DNA from 2 places in the Clostridium neuense genome. Region 2 is predicted to be linked to the other one. Evidence: a T-box and tRNA genes for the amino acid it is inferred to sense, from the RefSeq annotation. Region 2 holds a T-box; the other holds one or more tRNA genes.
What was found. A T-box is a leader RNA that pairs with one kind of tRNA and senses whether it is charged. The one in region 2 lies ahead of leuS (leucine--tRNA ligase), so its partner is inferred to be a tRNA-Leu.
Positions count from the first base shown of each region.

Region 1 (15,603 bases), on a different contig from region 2:
TTAAATAAATACTTTTATCTATCTAAGACAAAGCTTTATATTATCTTGGAATAGCATATTTGCAAAGGCTGTAAGGATTTATTGAAGCAGGAATATCTGATATATTTAAAAAGTCTTTTTCATAGCTGCCATCCCAAGGGTATATAGATGCATACTTTTCATTATAAACATCTAGCACATACTTGTTTTTTGAAAATGTAAAAAATAACCTATAAAGAGGCTTGTTTGGAAGATCTTTAGGTCTTTTTATATAATTATGTTTTCTTAAAGCAGAAAGAAAGTTATAAAAATCATTTATTTCGTCTGAACTTAAATTATGATTTTTATAATAGCTTGTATCAATTAATGAAGCTTTTATTTGCTTTTCTGTATGGAAGTTCTTTGAAAGCTCGTTTGTGTAGTAAAATATGTAAGGCTTTTTTTGATTAAACGAAAAAGAACATCCACAAGCAGTAAGGCAAATAAAGATTAATATTGAAAATTTAGCAAATCTAATAGATTTCATAAATAAAACCACCATTGATTAAATTATAAGACTTATTATGTCTTACATAATAAATTATGATTATAGGAGGCTTTTTATTACTATTTCATTTCATATGGTTCAGGATGTATTACTATATAAGAGTCTGGAAATATTAAACTGACTTTCTTCTCTATAGATGAACAAATATCATGCGTTTCTGTAAGAGAATCTGTATTTATTATTTGTATATGAATATCAATTTCTCTTGTATTACCACTTTTTCTTGTCCTAAGTTTGTGATAGCTCTTTACGTTTGGATATTCTTTGAGCACATTTACTATTTTTTCGATATCCATACTATCCAGACTGCTATCCACTAAATCTTTAACGGATTTTTTTATCAAGTTTATAGAAGTTTTAATTATTAGTAAAGAAACAGCTAGTGCTGCTATAGAATCTAATATCTTTATATGAGTAATTTTAAGTAAAATAAGCCCTACTAATACACCTAATGCAGTAAGTACATCTGTAAATAAATGAGCTGCATCTGCTTCAAGAGCTATAGAATTAGTTTTTTTAGCTGATTTAAATAAAATTATTGATATAAAGAAATTTATTAAAGAAGATGCTAGCATTACATATATTCCAGAATTAATATTGTCTACAGGTGTATTTTCAAATAATCTTTTACCTGCTTCATATATTATTATAAATGCAGCAAGTAGTATTAAAAGAGCTTCAACAAAACCAGAGATATTTTCGTATTTACCATGTCCAAAAGGATGATCTTCATCCTCCTTTTTTGATGATTTTTTTATAGAAATAAAAGCTATGAAGCTTGCTATAAGATCAATTGAGGAATGAATTCCTTCGGATATAACACTTATTGAATTCATAGAAATTCCAGCAAACAACTTAAAAACTATGAGTATAGTATTTGACACTATAGATAGTTTTGCAGCATTTTTTTTATTCATGTTAATCTCTCCAATCATGCTAATCAATTGGGAATACAATCTAATCTCAATTATTAATGATTACCTTTATAATTAAAAAAATTGACTAATAATATTTTAAAAAAAATTGTTTTAATATATAATAAAAGTCGTAAACAGAGTATATTGTAAGTTATAAATAAATTACAATGTATTGCTTTGTCTTTTTATAATATATGTTTTAACTTTAAAAGTGTGTATTAAAATAGTTTGGATGTGATTGATATGAAAAGCAGTAATAGGTATAAAGCAACAGTAATATTAATAATTTTTGGTGTTGGATATTTTATAAGTGGTGCATTTAAGGACAATTTTTTTGGAGGTTTAATTTCAAGTATGTGTAGTGCAGCGTTAATTGGAGGACTTGCGGATTGGTTTGGTGTTACAGCGATTTTTGGAAAACCTCTTGGAATTAATTGGCCTAAAAAGGTATTTAGGACAGATATACTTAGGAACAGCAAAGAAAAGTTTATTCTTACAATAAGAGATATGGTAGTTAATGATCTATTAAATAAAGATAAGATCAATAAAAAAATAGAGCAGTATGATTTTTATAATGAAATATGGAAGATACCAGTTATACAAGATAAAGAGAAACTTTCTTATATAGCTGATGAAATTGCAGAAAAGGTGGATGTAAATAAAATTGTGGTTGAAGCCGCTAAAGGTTATTATGATGACACTAAGCTTATAAATTATACATATACTCTTCTAAAGCATATGATAAAAAGTCCATATTATAGTAAAACTATTGACTATGTTTGTGATGAGATATCCATGGCTGCACAGTCGGACATTTTTGCTGGTTTTACAGGAGAAATGCTAAACGAAGTTGTTAAAAAATATAAAATTGAAAAGGGAGAGGAATCTTTTTCAGATAAATTTTTATATAACTTTGTTCTTAATCCTCAAATACTTTCAGATTCTATTGAGAAAAAGATATTAAAATATATGAATAAGATAAAAGAAGATGGAAGTGAAGAGAGGGAAAAACTTGATAAATTTATATTAGAATTTATAGAGAGTATTAAAGTTGATGAAAAAGTAAAAATGAAAATTGTTTATTTAAAAGAACTTTTGATAAACAATTTGGGATCTTTGAAAATCGATTTTAAAGGTGATGAATTATATTCCAAGTTAAAGGAAACATCAATAAATAAAATTGAAGAATTAAAAGAAAATGATAGTGTAAGACAAGAGTTTAATACTTTTATAAGGAACTTTGTAATAAATATTGTTGATAAAAGACACAGTGAAATTGGAAAGGTTGTAGAGGAAAGTTTAAATAAATTTGATAGTGATGAGATAATTAATTTGGCTTATGATAAATTTGGAGATGACCTGCAGATAATTAGAATAAATGGTTCACTTGTGGGTGGACTCGTTGGAATTGTTATTTTCTTGATTTCTTATCTATAAATTTTATAAAATGAGGCGGTAAATTAATATGAATTATAGGAATAAAGCAAATTTAACCCTTTTGGGAGTTAGCATAGGTTTTTTATTTTCTATTGCTATAGGGCACTTTTTTGGTAAAAATTTTTATACGGAAATGCTTATGACTATTATGGAAGCAGCACTTGTTGGAGGTGCAGCAGATTGGTTTGCTATAACTGCAATATATAGTAAACCTTTGGGAGTAGCTTATCATACAGAAATTGTTCCTAAAAATAGAGAAAAAATAATAGAGAGTATATCTAATTTTGTGGAAAATGACCTTTTAAGCGCTAGTTCTTTAGAAAGCAGAATAGATAAAATAAAACTTTGTGATAGAGTTGTTGAATTGTCAAAAAACAAGAAAGCATATATTGAAGGAAGAATATTACAAATATCTAATTATATTGTATCTAGTGTTGGAGAAAAAAATTTAGAAGGCTTTATATTTGCTTTGAGAGAGAAATATATTTATAGACTTAACACTGTAAAACTTATAAAAGATACATCAGGAAAAATATATGAAAGCAAAAGCAATGAAATACTTGACTTTGTGATTGATATTGGAATTGATTTTTTAAATAGTGAAAAAGGGACCCAATACATTTATGATATTATATACAAGATTAAACAGGAAAAAACAAGCGGTTTTTTTTCAAGAATTGGTCTTGCTATGATGGGGAAAACAGAAAATGATGTGGTCGATATAGATAGTTTAACAGCTATTTTTGTGGAAAAAGCTATAGAAAAGCTTAGAGAGTTAAAGGAAGAAGATAATTCTTATAGAATAGATTTGCATAATGCTATAAAAGCTTATATAGATAATATAGATAAATATGAAGATGAATTAGAAAAAATTAAAAATTATATAGTAAGAGATTCAAATATCAAAGTGTTAATCCAAAAGCTATTTTCTGTAACTACTGTTGATATTTGCAGAGAAGAAAAAGAGTCCACAACAGCAGCCTTATATTTGTTTGAGATTTTGAAAAAAGTATTTTATAATGTTTTAGAAAATAAAAAAGTACTTTGCAGCATAGAAACTGCAGTTAAAAAATTAGTAATAAAACTTATAGATAGCAAGCACTACATAATAGGAAAAATGGTAAGAGATACATTAAATGAGTTTGATAATAATAAACTTAATGCTTTCATAGATAATAAGGTGGGAGACGACCTTCAGTGGATACGCATAAATGGATCTGTGGTTGGAAGTTTTATAGGATTTATAATATTTTTAATTGTGTATTTTATTTACAATCCTTATATTGTGCCTTTTATAAGAAGGATATTTTAATAAAGAAAAGGGTTTTCTGTGGAAAGGTGAAGAATTTTATATTTCCACAGAAAACCCTTTTCTTTATATGTTTTCAATTTCTTTTAAAGCGTCTTTTACTTCTTCTCTTGATAAACTACCGTTTTCTAGTTCTTCATCACTTTTTGTGAGTAAGTTATTATAAAAGTTTACTGCTTCATTTTTATACTTAGCTTTATCAGAAAAATTATTTATTAATTCGAAAATATACTCATCTGCTTTAGCATAATTTCCTGTGATATTGTAATAGTTAAATACTTTATAGGTTGTTCTTTCATCAAGTTCATATTCAGTTAAAAGTGATGTGACCTCTTCTCCTATTTGTTCATATTCGTTTAATATACATTCAAAGTTGTTATAAAAAACTACATACATAAGCGAAAAAGCTTTTTCGTATTTGTAGAAAGCATTTGATATATCGTCATTTTTTTCGCATATCTTGCCTTCTTCAAGGAGAAGTTTTGCAGCAACAGTAAGCTTATTGCCATCGGGAACCATGTTTGTTCTAAGAAGCTTAATAAGGTCTATTATTGAAATATTATTTGCAAACCCAGAACTTATACCTAAAAACTTTTTATAGGCTACATCAATTTCTGTAAATGGATTTTCATTATTTTTATTTAATTCTTTTATTTTTTTTATTAAAGATGTGAATTCTTCAGCCATTTTTTTACTGTAATCATTCTTTATCAATTAAAACACTCCTTTAGTTATATATCCTATATTTTAAGTTTATATTATAAATATTGCAACAAAAAAATTATAACTATTGAGAGTTGTGATATAATAATAAAGTCTTATAAGTAACATAATTTATATAAAAATGCGAGGAGTAGTGATTGAAATGGAAAGACTACTTATATTAGATGGAAATAGTCTTATGAATAGAGCTTTTTATGCTCTGCCTCCTCTTACAAATAAAGAGGGACTTCATACAAATGCAATATACGGTTTTATTACAATGCTTTTAAAAATGAAGGAAGAAATAAATCCTAATTATATAGTTACAACCTTTGATAGAAAAGCACCTACCTTTAGGCATAAGGAGTATTCTGATTACAAAGCAGGAAGAAAGAAAATGCCAGAGGAGCTTTTTGAGCAATTTGCAGTGTTAAAAGAACTTTTAAGTAAACTTGCTATAAATATATATGAAATAGATGGTTTTGAAGCAGATGACCTTATAGGAACGCTTGCTTGTTTTGCAAAAGAAAGAAATATAGAGGTCTACATAGTGACAGGAGATAGGGATGCACTTCAGCTTGCAGATGATAATGTAAAGGTAGTTATAAATAAAAAAGGAATGACAGAAAAAGAAATATATGATAAAAATAGGATGATTGAAGAATTTGGAGTGACTCCGCTGCAGTTTATTGACGTAAAAGGCCTTATGGGAGATACTTCGGATAATATACCAGGTGTACCTGGAATTGGACCTAAAACTGCTTTTAAACTAATTCAAGACTACGGAAGCGTAGAAAACGTGCTTAACAATATAGATGAAATAAAGGGAAATAAAGTAAAAGAAAATCTTAGGCAGTATGCTGAACAGGCTGTTTTCAGTAAAAAGCTTGCAACAATTATGACAAATGTTCCTTTTGATATCGATCTTGATGCAATAAAATCTAAAGAAGAATTTGATGCAGATGGTGTAAGAGATATTTTTATGAAGCTTCAGTTTAAAAGTCTTTTAGAAAAAGTTCCTGGCAAAAAGGTTGAAAATAGGGAACTAAGTGAAATTAATTACGAAATTGTGGAGGACATAGACAACTTTGAATCAGTTTTAAAATCAATTGTAGAAACAGCTTATATGATTTTTGATATAAAAGATGGAAATATATATTCAAAAAGCTATTTAAATAAAATTTATTTAAGTTGCGATAAAGAGTATATTATAAATGTTGAAAAAATGTTTGAAGAAAATCCTGAAAAATCGAAAAAAATTATGAAGGATTTTTTTGAAAACAAAAATATATCTAAGATAAGCCATGATATTAAAATTGGATATACTGTTCTTCATAAAATGGAAATTGAACTTGAAAATGTTGTGTTTGATACAGCTATTGCAGAATATCTCATAAATCCATCCCAAAAGGAATACACATTAACTGATATGGCAGTAGAACTTTTGAATTTAGATATAAATGGCGAAGGGGACTTACTTGAAGTAAAAAAAGTTCATGTGCTTAAAAAAATTTATGAAAAGCTTAAAGATAAAATCGCGGATTTAAATATGGAAGAACTTTATTACGATGTAGAACTTCCACTTGTAAAAGTTTTGGCGTCAATGGAAAATGAAGGATTCAAGGTTGAAAAAGCCGAACTTCAAGGGCTAGGAGATAAATTTAGTTCTATAATAGAAGAAACTCAAAAAGCTATATATGAAATGGCAGGAGAGGAATTCAATATAAGTTCTCCTAAACAACTTGGAAAAATACTTTTTGAAAAATTAGACTTGCCAGTTATAAAAAAGACTAAAACTGGGTATTCCACTAATGCAGAGGTTCTAGAAAAGCTCTATGATAAGCATCCTATAATTGAAAAAATAATGAGCTATAGGCAAGTTACAAAATTGTATTCAACTTATGTAGAAGGGTTAAAGCAGGTTATAGATGAGGATGGCAAGATACATTCGAGCTTTAATCAAACAGTTACTACAACAGGAAGGCTTTCAAGCACAGAACCTAATCTTCAAAATATTCCGATTAAAAGTGAAATGGGAAGAGAAATTCGAAGGGTATTTGTCCCAGATAATAATGATTGTGTAATACTTTCAGCAGATTATTCTCAAATAGAACTTAGAGTTTTAGCACACATATCTGGGGATGAGAAACTGATAGATGCATTTAAGCATCACAGTGATATCCATACTAAAACTGCATCGGAAGTGTTTAAAGTGCCAATAGAAGAGGTTACTCCTAGAATGAGAAGTAATGCTAAAGCAGTTAACTTTGGTATTGTCTATGGAATCGGTGAATTTAGTCTTGCGGAGGATCTTAAAATATCAAGAAAAGAGGCAAAAACATATATAGATACCTATTTTGATAGATATCCTAATGTAAAAAAATATCTTGATGATGCTATTGAAAAAGGCAAAGAAAAACAATATGTAACAACTATAATGAATAGAATTAGATATATACCAGAAATAAATGCTTCAAATAAAATGGTTAAGAGCTTTGGAGAAAGGCTTGCCATGAATACACCAATACAAGGAAGTGCTGCGGATCTTATAAAGCTTGCAATGGTAAATGTTTATAAAAAACTTAATGAGCTAAAATTAAAAAGTAAGATAATACTTCAGGTTCATGATGAGCTTATACTCAATGTATATAATGATGAACTTTCAAAGGTTAAGGAAATTGTAAAGAATGAAATGGAACAAGTAAGAGAATTAAAAGTTCCACTTGAAGTTGACATAAATATCGGTAAAACATGGTATGAAGCCAAATAATATTTTTCAGGAGTGATAAAATGTTTAAAATTGGCCTTACAGGGGGAATAGGAACGGGCAAAAGTACTGTGGCAAGAATGTTTATGGAGAAAGGCATGTTTATTATTGATGCAGATAAGATTTCAAGAGAAGTTATAGAAATGTATCCTGAGATAAAGGATAAAATAAAAGATGATTTTGGAATCCAGTTTTTTGATGAAGAAGACAAATTTATGAGGAGAAGATTTGGAGACTTTATATTTAAAAATGAAAATGCTAGAAAACAATACGAAGATATAATAATCCCTTATATAAAAAAGTCAATATTTAGGCAGATGAAAGTTTGTGAGGGTATGGGTGAAAAAGTATGCATACTAGATGCACCTACTCTCATAGAAAATGGACTTCATCGTGAAATGGATATTAATATACTTATTGTTGTTGATAGAGAAATTCAGATTAAAAGGGTAATGGAAAGGGACAATATGGATATGAAAAATGTCATTAACAGAATAAATTCACAAATGTCTCTTGAAGAAAAAAGAAAATATGTTGACTTTGTTGTTGATACGGGGATAAGTTTTCAGCATACTGGAGAGCAGGTTGATAAAATAATGGATTCTATAAAAATATTAGGAGATTGTAAATGAAATCAAAGACTATTAAAATAATTATTTTATTGATTATTATAATTATGGCTTTTAATATAAAGGGTATAGTAAAAATATTTTATCCAATAAAATATTCATCATATGTATTTAAGTATTCTAGTGAATACAAACTTGATCCGTATTTGGTGGCGGCGGTAATAAGAACTGAAAGTAATTTTAATAATAAAGCAAGATCAAATAAAGGTGCACATGGGCTTATGCAAATAACAGATGAAACTGCTGAATGGTCATCAAGAAAAATGGGAATTGAAAATTTTAAAAGCAGTGATTTATATGATCCTGAATACAATATAAGAATGGGATGCTGGTATCTTAGAAATCTTGCAGATGAATTTAATGATGATCCTAAGCTGTATCTTGCAGCTTATAATGGAGGAAGAGGAAATGTGCAGAAATGGCTTAATAATTCTAAGCACTCTAAGGATGGAAAAAATCTCAATTATATACCATATAAAGAAACGGATCAATATGTAAAAAAAGTTATGACAGATTATAATGTCTATAAAAAGCTTTATAATAAAAAATAATTTATATAAGTTTTGCACATAATAAGATGGAAAATTAATTTTAATAACTAAAAGGAGAAATTTTATGTGCAAAAATGCTAAAATATTACTTGCTGTTAGTGCCTTGTTTACATTTTCAACAAGTCTTTCAAACATTTTTACAAATGTATTTTTTTGGAAAGAAACTAATAATCTTATAGTTATAGCTATATATAATTTAATAATATATTTGGTGACTCCTACAATGTTTTTGGTGTCTGGTTTTTTTGCAAAGAAAAAAAATCCGGTATCGTCATTGCGAATTGGATTGATAGTATATTCTATCTTTTATGCACTTATATTGTACATAGGGGGTAAGGGGAAAATATACATATATTTGCTTGGTATGATAAATGGAATAGCAGCAGGTTTTTATTGGCTTCCTTTTAATGTTTTGTGTTTTGATTTTACAAGTATTAATAACAGAGATACTTTTAATGGATTTAATGGAGGAATTGGAGGCGTTGCGTCAATTATTGGACCAATAACTGCAGCATATATAATTTCAAGATTTAGAGGCTTTTTAGGATATAGAATCGTATTTTTTATAAGCTTTATTATATTCATAATATTAGCTTTTATAAGTTCTATATTTAAACATGACAGTTCCTCTGGAAAATTGAATATGAAAAAGGTTTTGGTTAGCGATAGGATGGAGTGGAGCGTAGCCAGAAAAGCTAATTTCTTGTGGGGGTTTAGGGACTCAACTATGATGTTTCTTATTAATATATTGGCTATTCAAATATTAAAAAGTGAACTCAATCTTGGTATACTTGCTCTTATAGCAGCATTAATAACTTCAGGGTCTTGTGTTTTAGTTCAGAAAATAATAAAGCCTGAAAGAAGAAAAATTGCTGTTTTAATAGGAACTATAGGAGCATTTATTTCTACACTTATTATAGTTTTAAGAATGAATCGTATATCTATATTTGCATACTCTATAGTGGATGCATTTTGTATTCCTTTTTTTATGATACAACTCTATTCTGCGACTTTTAATGTTATAGATGTAATGGATGATGAAGATAGTAGAATTGAATATATGATAAGTAGAGATTTTATGTTAAATGGCGGAAGGGCAATCAGCGCAAGTTTATTGATAATTTTACTTACTTTTTTTGGCGGCATAAATGTTATAAGAGTTTATTTAATTTTTTTGGGTGTAGTGCCAATTTTATCAGGATATTTTCTTACAAAGCTTCAAAAAGTATTATAAAAGTTTATTGACAAAAATAAAATATATAGTATAATATTCTTTGTCAGTAATTTTGCATGCGAGGGTGGCGGAATTGGCAGACGCGCACGTTTGAGGGGCGTGTGGGCAACCGTACGGGTTCAAGTCCCGTTCTTCGCACCAATTAAATGTTTTCTGGGGTATTCGTGAAGTTCTTGTTTTGAACCTACATTATTTCAAAGGGAGTTCAATATTTAGATGATTAAATGTATTTTCTGTTAAAGTTTTTAGCATTGAAAAAGATTGAGGCATCTGTGAGGACACCCACCTATCGAGAGATAGGTGTCAAAAAAGAACAACGATATTTTGGAATTTAAAATGAATTAAAACACCTATAAAAGGTGTTTTTTTTATTGCAAAATATCGTATAAAAAGAAGGAGAGTTTATAAGTAAATTTATTTTTGCTAGATTATAGTTTAGATATCAGGAATAAAAAGTGACAAACTTAATTGAGTATATGTCACAGAGCGTTCTAGTATTTGAATCAATGTCTTGAATGATAACGTAGCTTATTCCTACTTCTAGTAATGTTCCAGTACGATCTTGAAATGTATTTGTTCCAAGAAGAAAGGATATTCGCACTCTTTTGCCTATTTGGGTTTTTAAATAACCTTGTGTATATTGGATGTCTAAATTTGTTGGAGAACCTGGCGCTTGTTCAAAATCCGAAGGAGACATTGGCATTGGAGCAGGTATTTGATTTTGTGCTGTTGAACCTCCTTGTGTTGTAGGAGTTGCATTTTGCATATTGGTGTTTGGAGTTTGCCTATTTGGTAAATAAAATGGTGGAAAACAATCATTACAGTATCTTCGATACATAAAAGAACCTCCTAAAAAATTAAATTTTAAGTTTTATAGTAGAGAGCTGTAGGGTTATAGAAACAGTGTCGTAATATGCTGACTTGAAAACTACCTGTTCCGTTTTGGGGAAAAGCATATGGACAGGCAGTATAAGGGTTAAAGTACCATAGCGAATAACCAATATTATATAGTCTATTACCAGCGAGAGCCCAGTCTGCAATATCGTAATGTATTTGTTCTGGAGGATTTGCCCATATGGTTTGAGGATTTGCTACACCTCCTAGGTATGAACGCATGCAGTCATATTGGCCTTGTTGATAAATTATTTTTCTGATATCACCTTGACCAATTCTATGGTATTCACCAGAGGGTACTCTAACTCTATTCATAATAGAGGTTGCCACTGCTTTCATGCCGATTTCTCCTTCTCCACCAGCTTCGCATTTTATTATTCTTGCTAAAAGCTCTCTATCTGAAAAAGCCACTCTATTCACCTCAATATTTTTACTTTCAGATTATAATATGCAATTGAAATGAAAAAAGTTCTCTCTTTACTTGAATTAAAAAAATCTATATGATATAATATCCCTCGAAGGTTAGTTCATTACCTTTAAAAAGTGAATAGTTTCTGGAATATTTGTGAGCTCTTGTCTTGAACCTACAGTTAAGTCAAGGGAGTTCAAATTTTAATGTGTATATGGACCTTCTATGAGTCCCTTAGGGCATTAAGGATATAGAAGCATTAGTGAGGACACCCACCTATCGAATGGGATAGGTGTCAATGAAAGAGCAGCGGTATTTTGGATTTTAAAATGTATTATTAGAGAGGTTGGATAAACCTCTCTTTTTGCTAATAAAATAAAATTTATGTAGAAAATAATTGCAATTTGGTATATAATGGACCTATGGTGATAACTAATATTATTGAAGGTGGGTATGGTTTATGGAGAGCAATATATTATTAGAAAGTGGAACAGGGGAAGTTGAAATACTAGAGTTTCTTATAGGTAAAAAGCATTTTGCTATTAATATTATAAAAGTTAAAGAGGTCATTGATGTTGAAAAGGGTAGCATAACAAAATTACCAGAAGTTAATCCTTCAATTGCAGGTTTGATATTGTGTAGAAATGAAATAATAACACTTATAGACTTAAAGTACATAATAGAAAAAGAAAAACAAGCAGATTCTTATTCAAAAGTAATAATTTGCGAATTTAATAAATTGAAGGTTGCATTTAATATAGATGCTGTTCTTGGAGTTCATAGAATAAAGTGGGAAGAAATATTAAAGCCAGATGATATTTCTACAAATTCCTTAGTTATAGGAAATATTTTAATAGATAAAACAATTCTTTTAATGCTTGACTTTGAAAAGATTGTTACAGACATAAGTCCTCAAACTGGTATAAGTGAAGATAGAATTGTAGATGTTGAGTATAAAGATAGATCAAATATAAAAATTGCATTAGCAGATGACTCTGCACTTATTAGAAAGCTTTTAAAAGATACACTTTATAAGGCAGGATTTAAAAATTTGAAAATGTTTGATGATGGAAAACAACTTTATGATTATTTGGAGGGCTTAGCTGATAAAAAAGGTAACAAGTTCAGTGAGGATGTTCAACTTGTTATAACGGATGTAGAAATGCCACAGATGGACGGACATACTTTGACAAGGAGAATAAAGGAAAATCCGATTTTAAGAAGTTTGCCTGTTATAATATTCTCATCACTTATAACTGATGAACTAAAGCATAAGGGAGAAGCTGTAAAGGCTGACGCTCAGCTTAGTAAGCCAGAAGTAGGAGAGCTTATAGGCATAGTTGACAAGCTTGCCTTAAAATAATTTATATAAAAATGTACAAGATATTATTGACTTGTACATTTTTGTTTTATAGTATTGATTTTATTATTAGTTATGATATAATAGGATTAAAGATAAATGTAATGGTTTTCTGAAGTATTTGCGAGGCTCTTGTCTTGAACCTACAGTTATTATAAGGGAATTCAATAAAGGGTTATAAATATGTATCTTTATACGATGTATGTTTTTAATTATGCGTTGTATTCAAAGAAGATAGAGTAATTCTTGAGAGTACCCACCTATTCAATGGATAGGTGTCAATGAAAGGGCAGCGGTATTTTGGATATAATATGTTAAAAGGAAGAGGCTTATGGTCTCTTCTTTTGCTAATGTGTTTTATATTAGTAATGTAATTTTTACAAATATTCTTTTAAGACATGGATAAAAATTAAAATCACCCTTATATGAAAGTGCATATAATATATTAATAGCAATAAATAAGGAAGGATATTAGTGCCATCAATAAGCTTTAATTTTAATGATGCTAATTTATCAGAACTAGATATTAGACTTTTAAACAATTTACTTTTTAGACTTAAAGAACAAATAGCTAATACTAGCGCAAACTGCTTTAGAATAACATATAATATTACTGCACTTTTAAGAATTTATACAAGGGAACAAATATATAACAGTTTAAATAACTTGTTTTTAATGATAATAATTAGAAGCAATGATGGAATAAGGTGCAAAGAGAGATTGATAGTTGATATTGGATATGAAAGGGATTCTAATGAGATAGAGGTGGAATTTTCAAATGTCCAAGATTTAAAGAATAACTTTTTTATTTATAGCTCTGGTGGATGTAGTAGTAGAAGAAGATAGATAGATATGAAAAAATTATTATATATGACAATAGAAAATTCATAATTTATATATTATGGGTTTTTTATTGTTATTGGAAAAATCATGTGATATAATTTAATTATTAACGTTTACACAAGAGGAAGTAGGGTAGATTTGTGAAAATATTATTGGTATCAGATGAAGAATCAAAATACATATGGGACTTTTTTCGAGAGGATAAATTTTCAGATATAGATCTTATTTTATCTTGTGGAGATTTAAAGCAGGATTATCTTAGTTTTTTGGTAACGATGATAAAGGCACCATTATTTTATGTTCATGGTAATCATGATCATGGTTATTTGAATAGACCACCTGAAGGTTGCCAATGTATTGATGATAAGCTTATTCAATATAAAGGAATAAGAATATTGGGGCTTGGTGGAAGCATGAAGTATAATAATAGCCCTTTTGTATATACTGAACGTGAGATGACAAAAAGAATTAAAAAGTTAAGGCTTAAATTATTTTTAAATAAAGGCTGTGATATTATAGTTACACATGCAGCACCAAAAGATATAAGTGATGAAAAGGATTTATGCCATGAAGGGTTCAAATGTTTTCTCGATTTTATGGATAAATATTCACCTAAATATTTTTTTCATGGACATGTTCATTTAAGCTATGGTATGAAGCCTAGAATAGTTAACTATAAGGATACTACAGTTATTAATGCCTATGATCATTATATTGTTGAGTACTAGCGATGATATTATTGCTAAATTAAAAAATGTACAGAGTTTTATATTCTGTACATTTTTTTTTATTCTACATATTCATCAACATCTACATTGTCAACAAACCATTTCATTGATAAAATATCTTCTGAAGGTGCAACTTCATCCTCTTCAAGCTTTAAGTTACCTTTATTATCATAAATTGGTCCCATAAACGGAGTAAATTCATAAGTTGTAATCATTTTTTTCATAGCTTCTACAAGTCTTTGGACTTCAATTGGCACATATTTTTTAGAATAGTATATATCCACAACACCAACATCCATACCATACCAGAAACTTATAAGCTTTGAATTAGAATTAAACATATTTAAAATAGTTCCAAAGGTATCATTTAATATATTATTTAATATTTTTTCATAATAAATTCCCCAATTCCAAATTGGGGCTGCAAGATATTTGCTTGGGATATTTTTATCCTTATCAAAACTACAAAGCATAGAATATACACCGTATTTTTTTGTCTCATCTCTTGGAATTTTCAGATTTCTGTTAGAGATTATATCACAGCCTTTTGAAAGCAGCATTGAATCAATGTTTGTAAATTTTGCATGGCTGTTCCATTCTCTTGTCCAAGAAACTTTTATCTTTGAATAAGGATTAACTATTTTTGCCCCAAGAGCGAAGGAATTAATCGATGCTATTACTTCAGAGGTTGGGCTCGTAGCAGAATAGCCTATTAAGTTTGTTTTAGTCATAGCTCCAGCTATAAGGCCGGTTAAAAATCTAGGTTCATAAATTCTTCCGAAATAGCAGCTCATATGCTCATAAGGCTTATCATCTGAGCAGTTAAAAAATTTAATTTGAGGATATTCTAGAGCGCATTTTAAGGTGGCTGTCCTAAAGATAGGGCTTGTTGTAAAAATTACATTATAGCCTTCCTCAGCTAAAGCTTTTATTGAAAAATATGCATCTTCGTTTTCGGGAACATCTTCAATATATTTAGTAGATACTTGACCAGAAAGAACGTCCTCCACGTATTGTCTTCCAAGTTCATGCCCATAAGTCCAGCCGGAGGAAGCAATAGTTCTTGCATAAACGAAGCCTACCTTTAGCTTTTTTGATGGACTTATTAAATTTGATATGGTGGAGAGCATGCTGTTTGAACTATCTTCAGAATCTGTTTGAATTTCTACATCATCTTCTTTAAAGTGAATTAGTTCCTTCATAAATTCTTTGATGGTTTTTGAAAGCTGAATCTCATCAATAGGTTCTTTTATACCATAAATTTTAGCGTATTCAAGAAAAGCATCTCCTGTTGTAA
Region 1 is NZ_JBJIAA010000016.1:114,003-129,605, forward strand. It holds gene ACJDT4_RS18115 (DUF4883 family protein) at 41-505, opposite strand; gene ACJDT4_RS18120 (cation diffusion facilitator family transporter) at 586-1,443, opposite strand; gene ACJDT4_RS18125 (DUF445 family protein) at 1,687-2,880, shown strand; gene ACJDT4_RS18130 (DUF445 family protein) at 2,909-4,192, shown strand; gene ACJDT4_RS18135 (DUF6483 family protein) at 4,256-4,903, opposite strand; gene polA (DNA polymerase I) at 5,049-7,661, shown strand; gene coaE (dephospho-CoA kinase) at 7,682-8,290, shown strand; gene ACJDT4_RS18150 (lytic transglycosylase domain-containing protein) at 8,287-8,838, shown strand; gene ACJDT4_RS18155 (MFS transporter) at 8,903-10,072, shown strand; tRNA gene ACJDT4_RS18160 (tRNA-Leu) at 10,131-10,213, shown strand; RNA gene ssrS (6S RNA) at 10,220-10,407, shown strand; gene ACJDT4_RS18170 (hypothetical protein) at 10,515-10,910, opposite strand; gene ACJDT4_RS18175 (cell wall hydrolase) at 10,937-11,377, opposite strand; RNA gene ssrS (6S RNA) at 11,515-11,703, shown strand; gene ACJDT4_RS18185 (chemotaxis protein) at 11,836-12,738, shown strand; gene ACJDT4_RS18190 (hypothetical protein) at 13,210-13,581, shown strand; gene ACJDT4_RS18195 (metallophosphoesterase family protein) at 13,719-14,306, shown strand; gene ACJDT4_RS18200 (BMP family ABC transporter substrate-binding protein) at 14,366-15,603, opposite strand, start outside.
Region 1: it encodes a tRNA-Leu, which carries the amino acid that the T-box ahead of leuS (leucine--tRNA ligase) is inferred to sense. The anticodon was not compared.

Region 2 (15,603 bases):
GATTTTTTCTATATCATCCTCATTTAATTCACCATCTTGTTTATGAATTTCACCAAAGATTCCATTTCCTAAAGAATGCTCTATAGTTATTTTACTATCGGGATAAAGATCTAGTACTGATTTTATAAGTACAAACTGTAGAGTCCTTTCATATACTTTTATTCCAATCGGATTTCTTATATCTATTACATCAAAGGTTCCCGAGTGATAAATTTTATAGGTTAGTTCATGTATATAGCCATTTAATATTCCAAGAACTACAGGCGCATCTGCATCCAATTTATTTTCCTTTACAACATCAAAAAATTCACTACCTTTTTTAACCGAAATACTCTCGCCGTTTTTCAATTTTAAAGTCACATTATCCACAAATAACATCTCCAAACTTAATTAAATCTTTAATATTATACTTTAAAACACCAAAAATGTACCCTACTTTACTAATAATTTTTTGCTTTTTTTGAAAGAATAAAACCATTAGTTAATTTTATTTATATTATAAACCATTAAAATAAAAAAAGGATTGATATTATGATTATCGTAATGATAAGAACAATAATTCTATATTTTTTAGTAGTTTTAACAATGAGAATAATGGGAAAGAGGCAAATAGGTCAACTTCAACCCTTTGAACTTGTAATTGCCATAATGATCTCAGAACTTGCATCTCTTCCTATGCAAGATACTAGAATTCCCCTTATTCATGGAATAATACCTATAATTACGCTTCTTGTTCTTGAAATAATTTTATCTGTGCTTCAACTTAAAAGTGAAAAAGCAAGATCAATTTTATGTGGTAAACCTACAATATTAATAAATAATGGTAAGATAGACTACTATGCTCTAAAAAACCAAAGAATTAATATGAATGATCTCCTTGAAGAATTAAGATTAAAAAGCTTTTTTAATATCAATGACATTGAATTTGCAATTTTAGAAACAAGCGGTCAATTATCGATTATTCCAAAGACTCCACTTAATCCTACAACAAAAAAAGATTTAAATATACAAAGTTCCCAAGAAGTACTGCCTGTAACTTTAATTCTAGATGGAAAAATAAATTATGAAAGTTTAAATTTAATAAATAAGGATTATAATTGGCTAGTAAATGAACTAAAAAAGCAAAGTATAGACTCTCCTAAAGACGCATTTATAGCAATACTAGATTCTAATCAAAAATTTTACTGTCAAAAATACATAAGGATTAAGGAGGAACAATCATGAAGAATGTAATATTTTCAGCTGCCCTTTTTATATGTGTATTAGGATTTAGTATTTATTCAATAGCTCACGTAAATAAAATCTGCAACTCTATGCTTGCAATAAACGCAAAATTAGAAAATTCAATACAGGATAGTTCATGGAAACAGGCTGAAAAAAACTTAAATAAATTTTCTAAGCAATGGGATAGCTATTCGAACCTGCTTTCAGTATACGTACACCATGCAGAAACAGATGATATAAGCATGGAAGTAGAAAAATTATCTCAAGCTATAAGATATAAGGATGCTAAGGATTCCATGGAATCTGCACATACAATAGAATTTCTTATAAACCACATTAGAGATCTTGAAAAAATAAATATACAAAATATTTTTTAGAATAATAATTATTTATGGATACCAATTATCAATTATGTTATAATAATAACTGTAAGAATAAAATTTATGAATTTTATATTTTATTTATATATAAAGGAGAATAATATGGATAATAATGCTAATATGGATATAATGGATAAATTGACCAAGGTTTGTATATGCAAGGCTATTCCTAGGTCAAAAATAAAAGATGCAATAAAAAATGGTGCAAAAACCGTTGATGCTGTTAACAAAGCAACTGGTTCTGGCTCAGGAGGCTGCTGCGGAAGAAGATGCGGTCCAAAGATACAAGCGCTTATCGATTCTTATAATTAAATTTATAAATAAAAAAGACGCTATATATCAAAAATACTCTATAGTATAGACAATAAGAATTCTATTCTATGGGGTATTTTCTTCATTTTTTCTCTTATTTGCTCACATTTTATTTTTGTTTTTAGCATATTATAACCTTCTTTTTAAACGAATATTTATTCTCCTATAAAACACCCTTATATCAAAGGCATGTCAATAATCATTTTTGAATATAAAAACAGCAGTCTATTTTTACACTTGACTGCTGTTTTCATTTTAATTAATCACTTTTTAATTTTGTAAATACGAAACTCTAAAAAATTTTAATTAATGCAAAAGCGGCAGTATTCTTACAATTGCTCCTGCTCACCCCCTGGCTTAGTGACACTAATATATTAGTTTTGGTACTATTATAGTGAAGACTAATTTATAGTTCATGAATCACATAAACCTATACGAGGTTTGGGCTTAAGCCCATTATCCTTCTAGAACATAATTTTAGTCATTTAAAAACTTCGCCCAAACCCCCTAGCTTAGTGAGACTAATATATCAGTTTTAGCCCCATTATAGAGAGGACTAATTTATAGTTCATGAATCACATGGGCTAACGCCCAAACCCCCATATGTTTACTTTTCTATATAGTTTCTTACGTGTTTTATTACTAGGTTTATGGTTCCATCACCATTTCTGGCTATTTCAAATCGAGAGGAATCATTGTACGCTTCTTCATTTATATATATGTCTATATCCTTGTCTATTTTTAATCTTATTCTTGTGAGCTTAGTTTCAACCCATTGCTTGTCTACTTCTAACTTTTCCTCTACTCCCTGTTCTTTTACAAATTGTGAAAAGTCCTGTGATACTTGTTCATTTCCATTAAATATTTCTTGTGAAAATTGTTCTACATTTATAACATCATCTTGCTTAAGCTTTTTCTTAATTGAACTTCTTACTTTTTCAGCCTCATCTGCATTGTCCTTAAGGTTATTTTGTGTCCATTTTTCAGCTGCCTTTACAAAGGTTTTTGTAAGATCCCTTTCATTATTTATCACAGTACATCCTAAATAATTTCCTATAAAATAATTTGAGCCATAATCCTCATCTTCTTTTTTAGGTTGCTTATCTATAACCATAAGATCAAACTTATTATCTTCCTGAATAGGTTTTATAAAAGCACACTTTTGTATCCTTTGTCCACTTGATGGAAGTCCAATAAATTGTGGAATTATATTTATACCAACCTTATCCTCAACAACATCTATGCTATGTGTATAGTTTTTTACATAGTCCATTTTCAGAATTGCAAGCATTGGACCATATTCTGTTGATATCGATACCACAATTACATCACAAGATGGTATATTTCCCTTTGACTTCATAATTATAAAGAGCTGAGATGCAAGCTCCTTTGAAACAGGTATAAGTCCAGTTTTACCACTTAAATATTCCTGGCTTAATTCTTTTACTATATTTCTTTCTGAATTAAAAACTGCATATTTAAGCTCTTCATCCTTGAGGCATTTTTTTACGTGTTTTAATATATACTCATAGGTTTCATCATTTAAGACAAGACCAATATCATCAAAAATAACCTCATCAGAATTATTATCCAAAACATGAATAACTGCTTCGTTTATACTCACATCATTTATATATTGCAAAATATCACCACTCTAATTATTATCTAAAAAAATCCTCTTTTAACTGCTCTAGGATTTTTTTGAAAACACAAGTTTAAAAAGTCCTTATCTGGTACAAATTCAATCCGTGCTCTTCCACTTCCGCCGCTTAAAATTATTGTATAAATCTTTTCTTCTGTATCTTTAGGATAGCATTTTAAAATTTTATCAGGCTTATTTGAAATTTCTCTTACTTCATCACTATCCTTAGCTGCTAAAAGTTCTATATCTTTAACATCAAAACTAACAATCAGCTTTCTTTTTATCTTATCCCCTATACTTACTATATCTATTTCTCCATTGGTGAAGTCATATTCATAATCCACATATGTTTTTCTTTTTAAAATAATCAAACCGAAATATATTATAGCACATAATACGCATAATATAATACCTAAAAGCCCTAAAATTGCTGTTGAGAATAAGCATATTACTCCAAAGACTATACTTAGTTTCATCTCAATGTTCACCACTTTATACAAAGTACTTTCATGTGCACCTACAAATTGTTCGTAAAAATTGTCCTGCATATTGATCTACCTCCAAAATTCATAAAACTCTACAACATATATAAATTAACTATTTATTTTATTGTTATTATAGCATATCCCCCCTTTATCTTGAAACTTTTAAATTTACAATTAAAAGACAATATTTTTGTAAATTATGATATAATACTTAATAAAGCACAGAACTTAAGAGGTGAATATTTTGAATGAAATTGAAACAAGACTTTTAGATATAAATGTAGATATTATAAGGCAAAAGCTGATTGACTTAAATTTACCCTTAGTAAAAAAAGAAAATCAAATAAATGATATCTATGATTTTGATGATAAAAGACTTCTAAATAATAAAGGCTATGCCAGAATAAGGACAGTTCAAAATATGCTTGATAGTACTACTCACTATTACATGACCGTAAAGAAACTATTAAGTCAAGAAAAATACAAGGTTATGGAAGAAAATGAAACTGAAATTTTAAGTGGTGATGAAGGCAAAAAAATTTTAACTGCTCTTGGACTTTCTAACATAAGCTCAATAAAAAAATACAGAGAAAGTTATAAATATAAAAATTCTTTAATAGAAATTGATATTAATGATAAATCTTTTTGCCCGTTTCCTTATATCGAAATAGAGACATCAAATGAAGACGAACTTAAAGAAATCGTAAAATTTTTAGGTTATACCTTAGCTGATACAACTTCAAAAACAATATATGAAATATTAAATGAAAAAGGAATTAGGCATATTTAAAAAAAATAACAAGTTCATCTAGCGGTTAATTTTGCGTAATATTTCCTCAACTAAACCCGCTAAGACTACCTAGTATTAACAGAACTAGTTTCTTTATATTACACAAAATTATCTCTTAATATTGACTTATTATTTTCTTTCAGGTGCCTTAAAGGTATATAAAATGTTTGGATATGTAATGCCATGTAAACCTGAGTTAAAAATAAAGGATTATGAAAAGTTCAAATCCTATTATTGTGGTCTTTGTCTTTCCATAAAAAAAAATTACGGAAATTTGCCAAGGCTAGTCTTAAATTATGATATGACATTTCTTGCAGTACTTTTAGATTCAATTTCTGATGAAAAATGCAAGGTGCATTTAGGTCGTTGTATGTTTCATCCTATGCAGAAAAAATACTTTATAGTGCAAAATGCTGCAATCGACTATGCCGCCTTTTGTAATATAGCTTTAACCTATTATAAACTTTTGGATGACGTTTATGATGAAAATAGCAAAGCTAGTAAAGTTAAGTCAATATTACTAAAATCCTATTTTAACAAATTTCCTAAAAAGCTTAAAGATAATACCAATTACATAAAAAAGAGTTTATTAGAACTTTCTAAGCTAGAAAAGAGCAGTTCAAAATTAAATATTGATGAGCTGTCTCATCCCTTTGCTGACTTAACAGGATTCATTATCTCTAAATATATTGAAGATATAACTTTAAGTAGCGTTCTCTATAGCCTTGGTTACAATCTTGGAAAATGGATTTATATAATCGATGCTTATGATGATTTAAAAAACGATATGGAAAAAAATAAATTTAATGCATTGAATTTTTCCATGAACGAAAATAATTTGCCTTACGATGAATTTTTAAGTATGATTAAACCTAAAGTCAGCTTTATATTAGGTCTATGTGGAAAAAGCTGTCTTGATTCTTTAAAAAAACTTCCAATGCAAACAAATGTAGATATTCTATACAATATACTTCAATATGGTCTTTTAAGTAAAATGGAGAAATTAAATTTATAAACAGCAGAAATATTTTATTGTCGAAAAGGAGTGTAGTATTAATGCAAAATCCATATGAAATTCTAGGTTTAAATGAAGGTGCATCCCAAGAAGAAATAAAAAGAGCCTATAGAGAATTAGCCAAAAAGTATCATCCTGATCAATATGGCAATAATCCTCTAAGAGATCTTGCTGAACAAAAAATGCGTGAAATCAATGAAGCTTATGATTATCTTACAAAAAACGCTAGTGGAAATACATATTCTAATAATTCAAATAACAACTATGAAAATAGCAGCTACGCAGCAGATTATAATTCCATAAGAGCTGATATAAATAACGGAAATGTGGGTTCTGCTGAAAGTAAATTAAACAGTATAAAAACAAGGGATGCAGAATGGTTTTACCTTATGGGAAATGTATGTTTAAGAAAAGGTTGGTATGACAGAGCTTATAACTATATACAAAATGCATATAATTTGAATCCTTCAAATCCAGAATACAGATCAGCATACGAAAATTTGAGTAGACAAAATAATTCATATAGAAATCCTTACAATAATCGAGGATATAATGATAGAGACAACTCTCTCTGCAATCTATGTATAAGCTTATGGTGCGCAGAAAATATATGTGACTGCTTAGGCGGCGGTATGGGAGGATGCTAATAAGTCTAAATGTATGATATAAAATACATTTAAGCTTTAAACTAATTAAAATTTATTTTTGAGCCTTTAATCTTTTTACAGAGTAGGGAGTATAGTGAAGTAAGATTAATGATGACGCCAATTTTGATATAAAACATCATTTATTTTTACATATTTTAAGATTTGCCTGACATAAAGAACATAAATCCTCCTTCACCCTACTCCCTATTCTCTGCTCTATAAAAATACATTCATTTAAAATAATTTTATTTCATTGTTTATAGTAAAGGAGCATTTAAAGTATGGATAAAACTAAAAAGTTAACAAGAAGCAGTTTTTATACAGCATTATCCGTTTTATTAATATATTTGTCTACAGTAATGCCTATAGGAAGGTTATATATCTTAGCTGTTGCCTGCTGTATTATACCAATTTCAATTTTAACTACAAATATTAGATATTCAGTTTTAGTCTATGCAGCTGCTTCTCTTCTTAGTGTATTTCTTTTAGGAATAAAAGTTAGTGTGTTTTCGTATATAATATTCTTTGGAATTTATGGATTTGTAAAATTATATATTGAAAAATTAAGAAAACTGTATCTTGAGATTTTCTTAAAACTAGCATTTTATAATGCAGCAATTTTTATTATATTTATCCTATATAAGACCTTATTCATTAGTTCCAGTACTACAAAACTTCCTATTTATTTAATTGTACTTATTTCAGAGCCAATATTTTTGCTCTGTGACTATGTAATCACCTTATTTATAGACTACATGAATAGACATTTTATTAAAATTTTTAAATAAAATGTTGACAAATTTCTAATTAATGCTATAATAATATTTGTCGCTGCGGTGATGAAAGCTAATGCCCTATAGCCAAATTGGTAAGGCACCTGACTCTGGATCAGGCATTGTGTAGGTTCGAGTCCTGCTAGGGCAGCCAAAAACTTCAAGATGTTCTTGAAGTTTTTTATATATATTTAACTTTATAAATGTTGACAATAATCTATTGTTAAACTATAATTAGTAACTAACAAAATAAAATACTAAAAGTTTTGAACAAGAATAGTAGCATTTCATTCATTTTAAGAGAACTGTTGTGTGGTGAAAAACAGTAGTGAACAATGTGAACTCGCTTGGGAACTTACCTGAAGAAAAGCAGGTACGGATTTATCCGTTAAAATTTTTAAGTGGGGTATTTTCCTAATTTGAGTGGTACCGCGGAAGTATAGCTTTCGTCTCATTATGTGAGACGAAAGCTTTTTTATTTATATATAACAATATTAATAGGAGGTTTAGTTTAATGAGCAATTACAGTACTAAAATAGACGAAAAGTGGCAAAAAAAATGGGAAGAAACTAAGTTATATAAATTCGACGAAAAAAGTCTCGCAAAAAAATTATATGTCCTTGAAATGTTTTCTTATCCTTCAGGTGCAAAGCTTCATGCTGGTCACTGGTTTAACTATGGACCTGTAGATTCTTGGGCAAGATTTAAGAAAATGCAGGGATACAATATATTTCAGCCTATGGGCTTTGATGCCTTTGGTCTTCCAGCTGAGAACTATGCAATAAAAACAGGCATTCATCCAAAGGACTCAACTTTAAAAAATATTGATACAATGGAAAAACAACTTAAAGCAATGGGTGCTATGTTCGATTGGGATCATGAAGTAATAACCTGCATGCCTGATTATTATAAATGGACTCAATGGTTATTCCTTAAACTTTATGAAAAAGGCTTGGCTTACAGAAAAAAGGCTCCTGTAAATTGGTGCCCTAGCTGCAACACAGTTCTTGCAAATGAGCAAGTTGTTGATGGCTGCTGTGAAAGATGTGGCACTGAGGTTACAAAAAAGGACTTAACTCAATGGTTCTTTAAAATAACAGACTATGCTGATGAACTTTTAGAAAAACTTGACACACTGGATTGGCCTGAAAAAACAAAAGCAATGCAAAGGCACTGGATAGGCAAATCTAAAGGTGCAGAAGTTACTTTCAAAATATGTGATAGTGACAAAACTTTCGATGTATTCACAACAAGAGTAGATACACTATGTGGTGTAACTTATGTTGTATTTGCCCCTGAAAGTCCACTTGCTAATGAACTTACAAAGCCTGAATTCAAAAAAGCTGTTGAAGAATATAAGAATCAATCACAAAAGCAATCAGAAATTGAAAGACAATCCTTAACTAGAGAAAAAACAGGTGTTTTTACAGGTTCTTATGCTATAAACCCTATAAACGGCAAAAAGGTTCCTATATGGATTGCAGATTATGTAATATATAGTTATGGTACTGGTGCAGTTATGGCTGTTCCTTCACATGATGAGAGAGACTTTGCTTTTGCAACAAAATATGATCTTCCTATAATAAGAGTTGTTGAAGGTGGAGAAGAACTTCCTTACACAGGTTATGGAAAACTTGTAAACAGTGGAGAATTTAACGGTCTCAAGGGCAACGAAGCTAAGGAAGCTATTGTAGCAAAATTGTCTAAAGAAAACCTAGGAAGATGGAAGGTAAATTATAGACTTCGTGATTGGCTTGTATCGAGACAAAGATACTGGGGCGCTCCTATTCCTGTAGTTTATTGTGATAAATGTGGCATAGTGCCTGTTCCAGAAGAACAGCTTCCAGTTGAACTTCCTTACAATGTTGAATTTGCTCCTGATGGAAAGTCCCCTCTTTCTAAATCAGAAGAATTTACTAATACTACATGTCCAAAATGTGGTGGTCATGCAAAAAGAGAAGTTGATACACTGGATACCTTTGTATGCTCATCTTGGTATTATCTAAGATATGCAGACAATAAAAATAGTGATAAAGCCTTTGATAAAGAAATTATTAACAAGATGCTTCCTGTAGATAAATATGTAGGTGGTCCTGAGCATGCTTGTATGCATTTATTATATGCAAGATTTATGACAAAAGCTCTTAGAGATATGGGATATCTTAATTTTGATGAGCCATTCTTATCTTTAAGACATCAAGGTTTAATTTTAGGACCTGATGGTCAAAAAATGAGTAAGTCAAAAGGAAATACTATTTCACCAGATGACTGCATAAAAGAATTTGGCTCTGATGTATTCAGAATGTATTTAATGTTCGGTTTTGATTATGCTGAAGGTGGTGCTTGGAGTGATGATGGTATAAAATCAATTGCTAAATTTGTTGATAGAATTGATAGAATTGTTTCTTCTTACAAAGAGGAAATAAATAATAGTTCTAACTCACGTTCTGATTTTGGCAGCGATGAAAAAGAACTTAATTATACAAGAAATCACTCAATAAAATCAATTACAAATGATATGGATAAGTTTCAATTTAACACATGTATAGCAAGAATGATGGAATTTTCAAATGCATTATCAAAATATCTAAATACAAAAAATAAAAATCTTTCTCTATTAAAAGATTCAATGGTAGACTTTATAAGACTTTTAGCTCCTTTTGCTCCTCACTTTAGTGAAGAATTATGGAGTAATATTGGAATGGGCTACTCTGTATTCAATCAAAAATGGCCAGAATTTGATGAAGCTGCATTAGTTAAAGATGAGGTAGAAATAGCTATTCAAGTTAATGGAAAGATAAAAGCAAGGATTACGATCCCAAGCAATCTTAGTGATGAAGAAATAAAAGCTGCTTCTCTAAACAATGAAACAATAAAAGCCGCTGCAGAAGGCAAGAATATAGTTAAAGTGATCGTAATAAAGGGCAGACTAGTAAACATAGTTGTAAAGTAGCTCCTTCATACGATTCATAGGCTAAAAATGCTTAGAACTTTCAAAAATTAAAGTTCTAAGCATTTTTTATTAATAGAAGGATGATGATTTTCCACCGCCTTCAATTTTAACTGTAGGTTCAACATTAAGCTGTGTCTTCTGTATCAAATTCTTTTCTCTTATTTTATACTTATTCTCTAAATCATCTTGAATATTAAATATATCTATACCCTTCTTTTTAAATTTATTAAATATTCTATTTGCATTATTGATTAAATTTTTATCCGCATTTACTTCTATTTTTTTAACATTTTCCTTATTTAAATTTATCTGTCCTTGACTCTCAGCTATAGATGCCTTCACATCTATTTTCTTTGTTAAATATACTTTATTTTTATAATAATTTATATCTGTTTTTGTATTATTTCTAAGTATCTCAAGGGAAATAAATCTATTTTTATTTATAGGACTAACTACTTCCATAACACCAGAACTAATTCTGTTAACCATAAAATTATATGCCTCAGTTTCTGATCTTTCAATAACGTCTACCATTTTGTCATTTATAAAAACAGCTCCTCCATTAAGTTCAACAGAATTCCTATATTTATTTTTCCCATGACTTATAACCGTCATTATACTTGCTCTATCAAGTTCAGTCCTTTGATTTAAAAAATCCGCATATTGAATTCGTATTGCTCTTGATGAAACTCTTACATTTTTCATTAAATCATTTATTAAAATGCCCACATATTGCTCTTCTTTAAAGCCACCTTGCAAGATTTCTTCGACACTTCCCGTATAAACAGCCATATAGGGTTTCAAATAAAATTGAGGATTTCTTGTTAAAACATCTATAAAACCTTTAATTCCAGCCCTCGCTGCCTTTTCAGAAAATATTATAGCTTTAATTTGAGTATAATTTATTTCATAACCAGATTGTAAACTTATATCTCTTATTGCTTCAAATACAGTTTTTCCTCTTCCCCTAAATATCAATCTTTGAGATTTTTCACTGCCTTTAGTTAAAGTTCTTTGTGCCTCAAAAGCTTCTAGGTAAACCAAAACATTATTATCTGGATCTATATCATACACCAGGGTAGTTACAAAAATAATTTTATCAATATCTCTATAATTAAAGCAGCCTGTAAAAGTAGTAAGATAACTTAAAATCAAAAATATGGATAAGTATTTCTTCTTCATGTTTTATCATCCTTTTTCAATGATTGATTGCTTATTTCATCAAGGTCACCTCTTAACACTTGATCCTCATTTTTGACATTCCTTATTGTTTTCATAGGATATATGTAAGGATATCCCATAGTTTTAAGAGAACCTATCTGAGAAATAAACATAAAAAATCCAGCGTAAAGTCCAGGGAGCCCACAGAATGCTGCAAATAACGTCATTATTATAGACCAAATTGAAATTGCACCATAAAGCTTTGGAATCAAAAATGATGATATAGAACTAAGTGCTACAATTATTATTGTTATTTCTGATGTTAGCCCTGCACCAACTGCAGATTCACCTAAAATTAAAGCACCAACTATACTCATTGCCTGACCTACAGGTTGTGGAAGTCTTATTCCTGCTTCTCTTAATATCTGAAAAAACAAAGACATCATAAGTATTTCAACTATAGTAGGAAAAGGTACTCCTGCCCTTGAAAGTGACAGCCTAAAAATAAATAGTGATGGAATTAAAGAAAAATGATAGGTTGTAATTGCAATAAACATTGCTGGTAAAATTAGCGTTATAAAAAATGCAATCCATCTTAAAACTCTTGTACAATTGACAACATATTTATTTAGATAATAATCATCTGCTGCTTGAAAGTTTTCATAAAAGAAATATGGTGCAGTTATCACAAAGGGGGTTCCATCAACTATTACTCCAACTTTTCCCTTTAATATTTTAGCAGCTGCTATATCCGCTTTCTCCGTATAACCAACTGTATCAAATGCCGTACCTCTACTTTTTAATTTATCTTCTATATAACTAGTATCAAGAATATACTCTGTGCTGATTTGCTTAATTTTGTTTTTAACATCCTCTACAAGTTCTGCTGGAGCGGTACCCTTTAAGTATGCCACAACCACTACTGTTTGTGATTTATCACCAACCATCACACTTTCAAATTTTAAATTTCCATCTCTTATTTTCCTTCTTATAAGTGAAATATTATCCACAAATGCTTCTGTAAAGCCTTCTCTTGGTCCCTTTACAACGTTTTCTGTTATTGGTATACTTACAGACCTTCTTACAAAGCCTTTAGCTTCGCAAAACATCATTCCTTCACAAAAATCACATATTATAACCACATCACCAAGAAGTATATGAAGTATTGCATCACCTTTATCTTTAACATCACCTATAGAAAATGCAAAAAGCCCATTATTTTTGATATCTTCTAAACTTTTAATGCTGTCTTTACATTCAAGTATTGGTGCTACTATATATTCACTTATAAAATGTGAATCACAAAGATTATCGATAAAAACCATAGTTATAGTCCCATTTTCTGAGTCAATTATTCTATATTTTACATCTACATTTCCCTTAAATTTTTCTTTTATATATTTAAGCTTCTCTTCATTCATATTTACCACCCAAGCTTATTATCCTCTGGAAAATTGAATAATATTCATGCATTTAGAAAATAATAAATTCATATTCAATTTTTACTGAAAGGAACATTTCAAATATGAAAAGCCTTAATAAAAACTATCTTATACCAATTATAGTAGCGGTTCCAATGCTTTCAATGAAAACATATCCAATGCTTATGACAACACTAGGCGGGAGAGATACGTGGATAGCTGTCATTGCAGCGACAATACTTCTACTAGTATTTTGCTTGCTAGTAATAAAAGCATTTAAAGCTAACAATCATGACGATGACTTAAAAGATATATACTGTAATTCATTAGGTAAGCCATTAGGTACGCTTTTTATTATATTCTTTGCAATATGCTTAATATTAACTTTAATTGAATGCTCATCAGTAGAGGCGAATCTTTTACATGTTAATATTTTATTTGAAACTCCTCAATGGTACTTTATTGCTTTTTTTCTGATTCCAACATTATACACAGTATATAAGGGCGAAGGCGCAATACTATCAGTCACACTAATCGGAATCCCCCTTATAATGCTATCTGGAATAAATCTATCTTCACTGCTCATCAAATACAGGCATGCTAGATATCTTCTTCCAATTTTAAAAAACGGATTTGATAAAAATTTGCTTATATGCTCATTAAAAGGATTTGCAATGTATTCAGGGTTTGGAATAGTATTTCCTATAATAAATAAAGTAAAGCAAAAAAATAAATTAGCTAAACCTATTTTAATAGGCTTAGCCATACTCGCAGAAATTCAAATTTTCACAACAATAGGACTTTTAATGACATTTTCAGAAAAAAGATTGAATAACATGTATTATCCAAGACTTATACAGACACAGCTTATAAATTATTTCGATTTTATTGAAAGTGGTGAATTTTACGTTCTATTTCAAGTAGTTGGTGGTTGGTTCATAAAATATATACTAACCTTCTACTCACTGCAAATACTCATAAAGTACTCTAAATTAGATAAGAAATATACTATATATGTTATAAGTGCAATTGTCTTCATAGCTTCTTATTTTTTAAGTAAAAATACAGTAATTCTTTTTAGAGCATTAAACTATTACACATATATATCTTTTGCAAATTTTATAGTATTTCCAGCAATCATATTTGTAATCTATATATTAAGGAGTAGAACGAAAAAAATCTAAAACTCAACTACTACTTATTTATTAGTACGAAGGGATTTTTCAGTATCCTTCAATAAATTATTTAACTCATTTACCTCTCCTTTTTCTATAAGTAAATTAAGCTTGCTTCTAAATCTTAAAGCATCTGAAATTTTACCTGTTGACGAAATAAGAGAAATATTATTTATAATGTTAGAAATAAGGCTTGATTTTATTTCAAATAATTTTTGTGCATCCATAATTTCATCTTTTATTTCAAGCATTTGCTCATCTAATTGAAATGCAGCATCTGCAGCCCTTTTTAATTTTGCCTTTATATTTTCAGGAATATCCTGCTTGTATTTATAATTCAGTGAATGCTCTATAGTCGCCCAAAAATTCATTGCCAAAGTTCTTATTTGAAGTTCCGCAAGTATTTCTTTTGGGCCATCTGCCATATTTATTGGATATTTTATAACCATATGATAACTTCTATATCCACTTTTTTTAACATTAGCGACGTAATCCTTCTCATACATTATTTGCATATCTTTTCTTCCACGTATTATGTTTACAACTTTATTTATATCATCAACAAACTGACACATTATCCTTATGCCAGTTATATCCTCCATTTCATACCCTATTCTATCCATAGGAATATTAAATTTATTAGCCTTTTCTAATATACTAGAAATCTCCTTTACTCTACCTGTAACAAATTCTATTGGTGAATATTCATTTCTTCTTCTATACTCTTTTCTTATACTTTTAAATTTAACTTTCAATTCTTCTACTGCCTGCTCATAAGGTATTAAAAATGCCTTCCATTCAAATTTTGCCATATAATTTTTCTCCCTTTTAAACAAATATTAAATAAATACCTATAATATATTATAATACATAAATAATTTTTTCAATGAGATTAAATATAAAATTATATATATAAAAAAAATACTGGATTCACTATAAAAACTTGTGGCATATAAGTTATTTTTTGTTATAATAATATTATGTACTGTACTTTCTACATAATAATTTATTATGTAGTTTATTTGATGAGGTGATTTTGTGGACAATAATATGAATGCAAAAAATGACAATGATCAATTGATTTACCTATACGATAAAACTATAACATGTCCTGTTTGTGGAAGTATATTTAAAGCAAGAGCTATAAAAAAATCTTCTTATAGAATTTTAAAACAAGATAGTGATTTCTGTTATGAATATAAAAATATAAATCCGTACTTTTATGATGTTTGGCTTTGCAACGTATGTGGATATGCTGCAATGAAAACTGATTTCAATAAAATACGAGAGTCCCAAAAACAGCTTGTTATGGATAAAATATCTATAAAATGGCATGCTAAAAATTATCCAGAAGTTTATAATGTAAACACAGCAATAGAACGATTTAAGATTTCTCTATTGAATTATGTAACAATAGATGCCAAAAGCAGCTGCAAGGCAATGAACTGCTTAAAAATCGCCTGGATGTATCGTATACTGGGAAACTCTAAACTTGAAATTTCTTATATAAAAAATTCAATTGACGAGTTTAACAAAGCTTATTTTAGCGAAAGGTTTCCTATATATGGAATGGACAAATTTACAATGATGTATTTAATAGGAGAACTAAATAGACGAATTGGTGA
Region 2 is NZ_JBJIAA010000003.1:147,510-163,112, reverse strand. It holds gene ACJDT4_RS04575 (nucleoside kinase) at 1-369, opposite strand, end outside; gene ACJDT4_RS04570 (DUF421 domain-containing protein) at 532-1,224, shown strand; gene ACJDT4_RS04565 (DUF4363 family protein) at 1,221-1,601, shown strand; gene ACJDT4_RS04560 ((2Fe-2S)-binding protein) at 1,707-1,916, shown strand; gene ACJDT4_RS04555 (nucleoid-associated protein) at 2,524-3,558, opposite strand; gene ACJDT4_RS04550 (hypothetical protein) at 3,582-4,106, opposite strand; gene ACJDT4_RS04545 (class IV adenylate cyclase) at 4,288-4,833, shown strand; gene ACJDT4_RS04540 (DUF5685 family protein) at 4,997-5,848, shown strand; gene ACJDT4_RS04535 (J domain-containing protein) at 5,890-6,495, shown strand; gene ACJDT4_RS04530 (hypothetical protein) at 6,777-7,283, shown strand; tRNA gene ACJDT4_RS04525 (tRNA-Gln) at 7,346-7,422, shown strand; T-box leader at 7,526-7,725, shown strand; gene leuS (leucine--tRNA ligase) at 7,783-10,221, shown strand; gene ACJDT4_RS04515 (Ger(x)C family spore germination protein) at 10,291-11,403, opposite strand; gene ACJDT4_RS04510 (spore germination protein) at 11,400-12,803, opposite strand; gene ACJDT4_RS04505 (GerAB/ArcD/ProY family transporter) at 12,908-13,987, shown strand; gene yjbM (GTP diphosphokinase) at 14,002-14,790, opposite strand; gene ACJDT4_RS04495 (DUF2225 domain-containing protein) at 15,017-15,603, shown strand, end outside.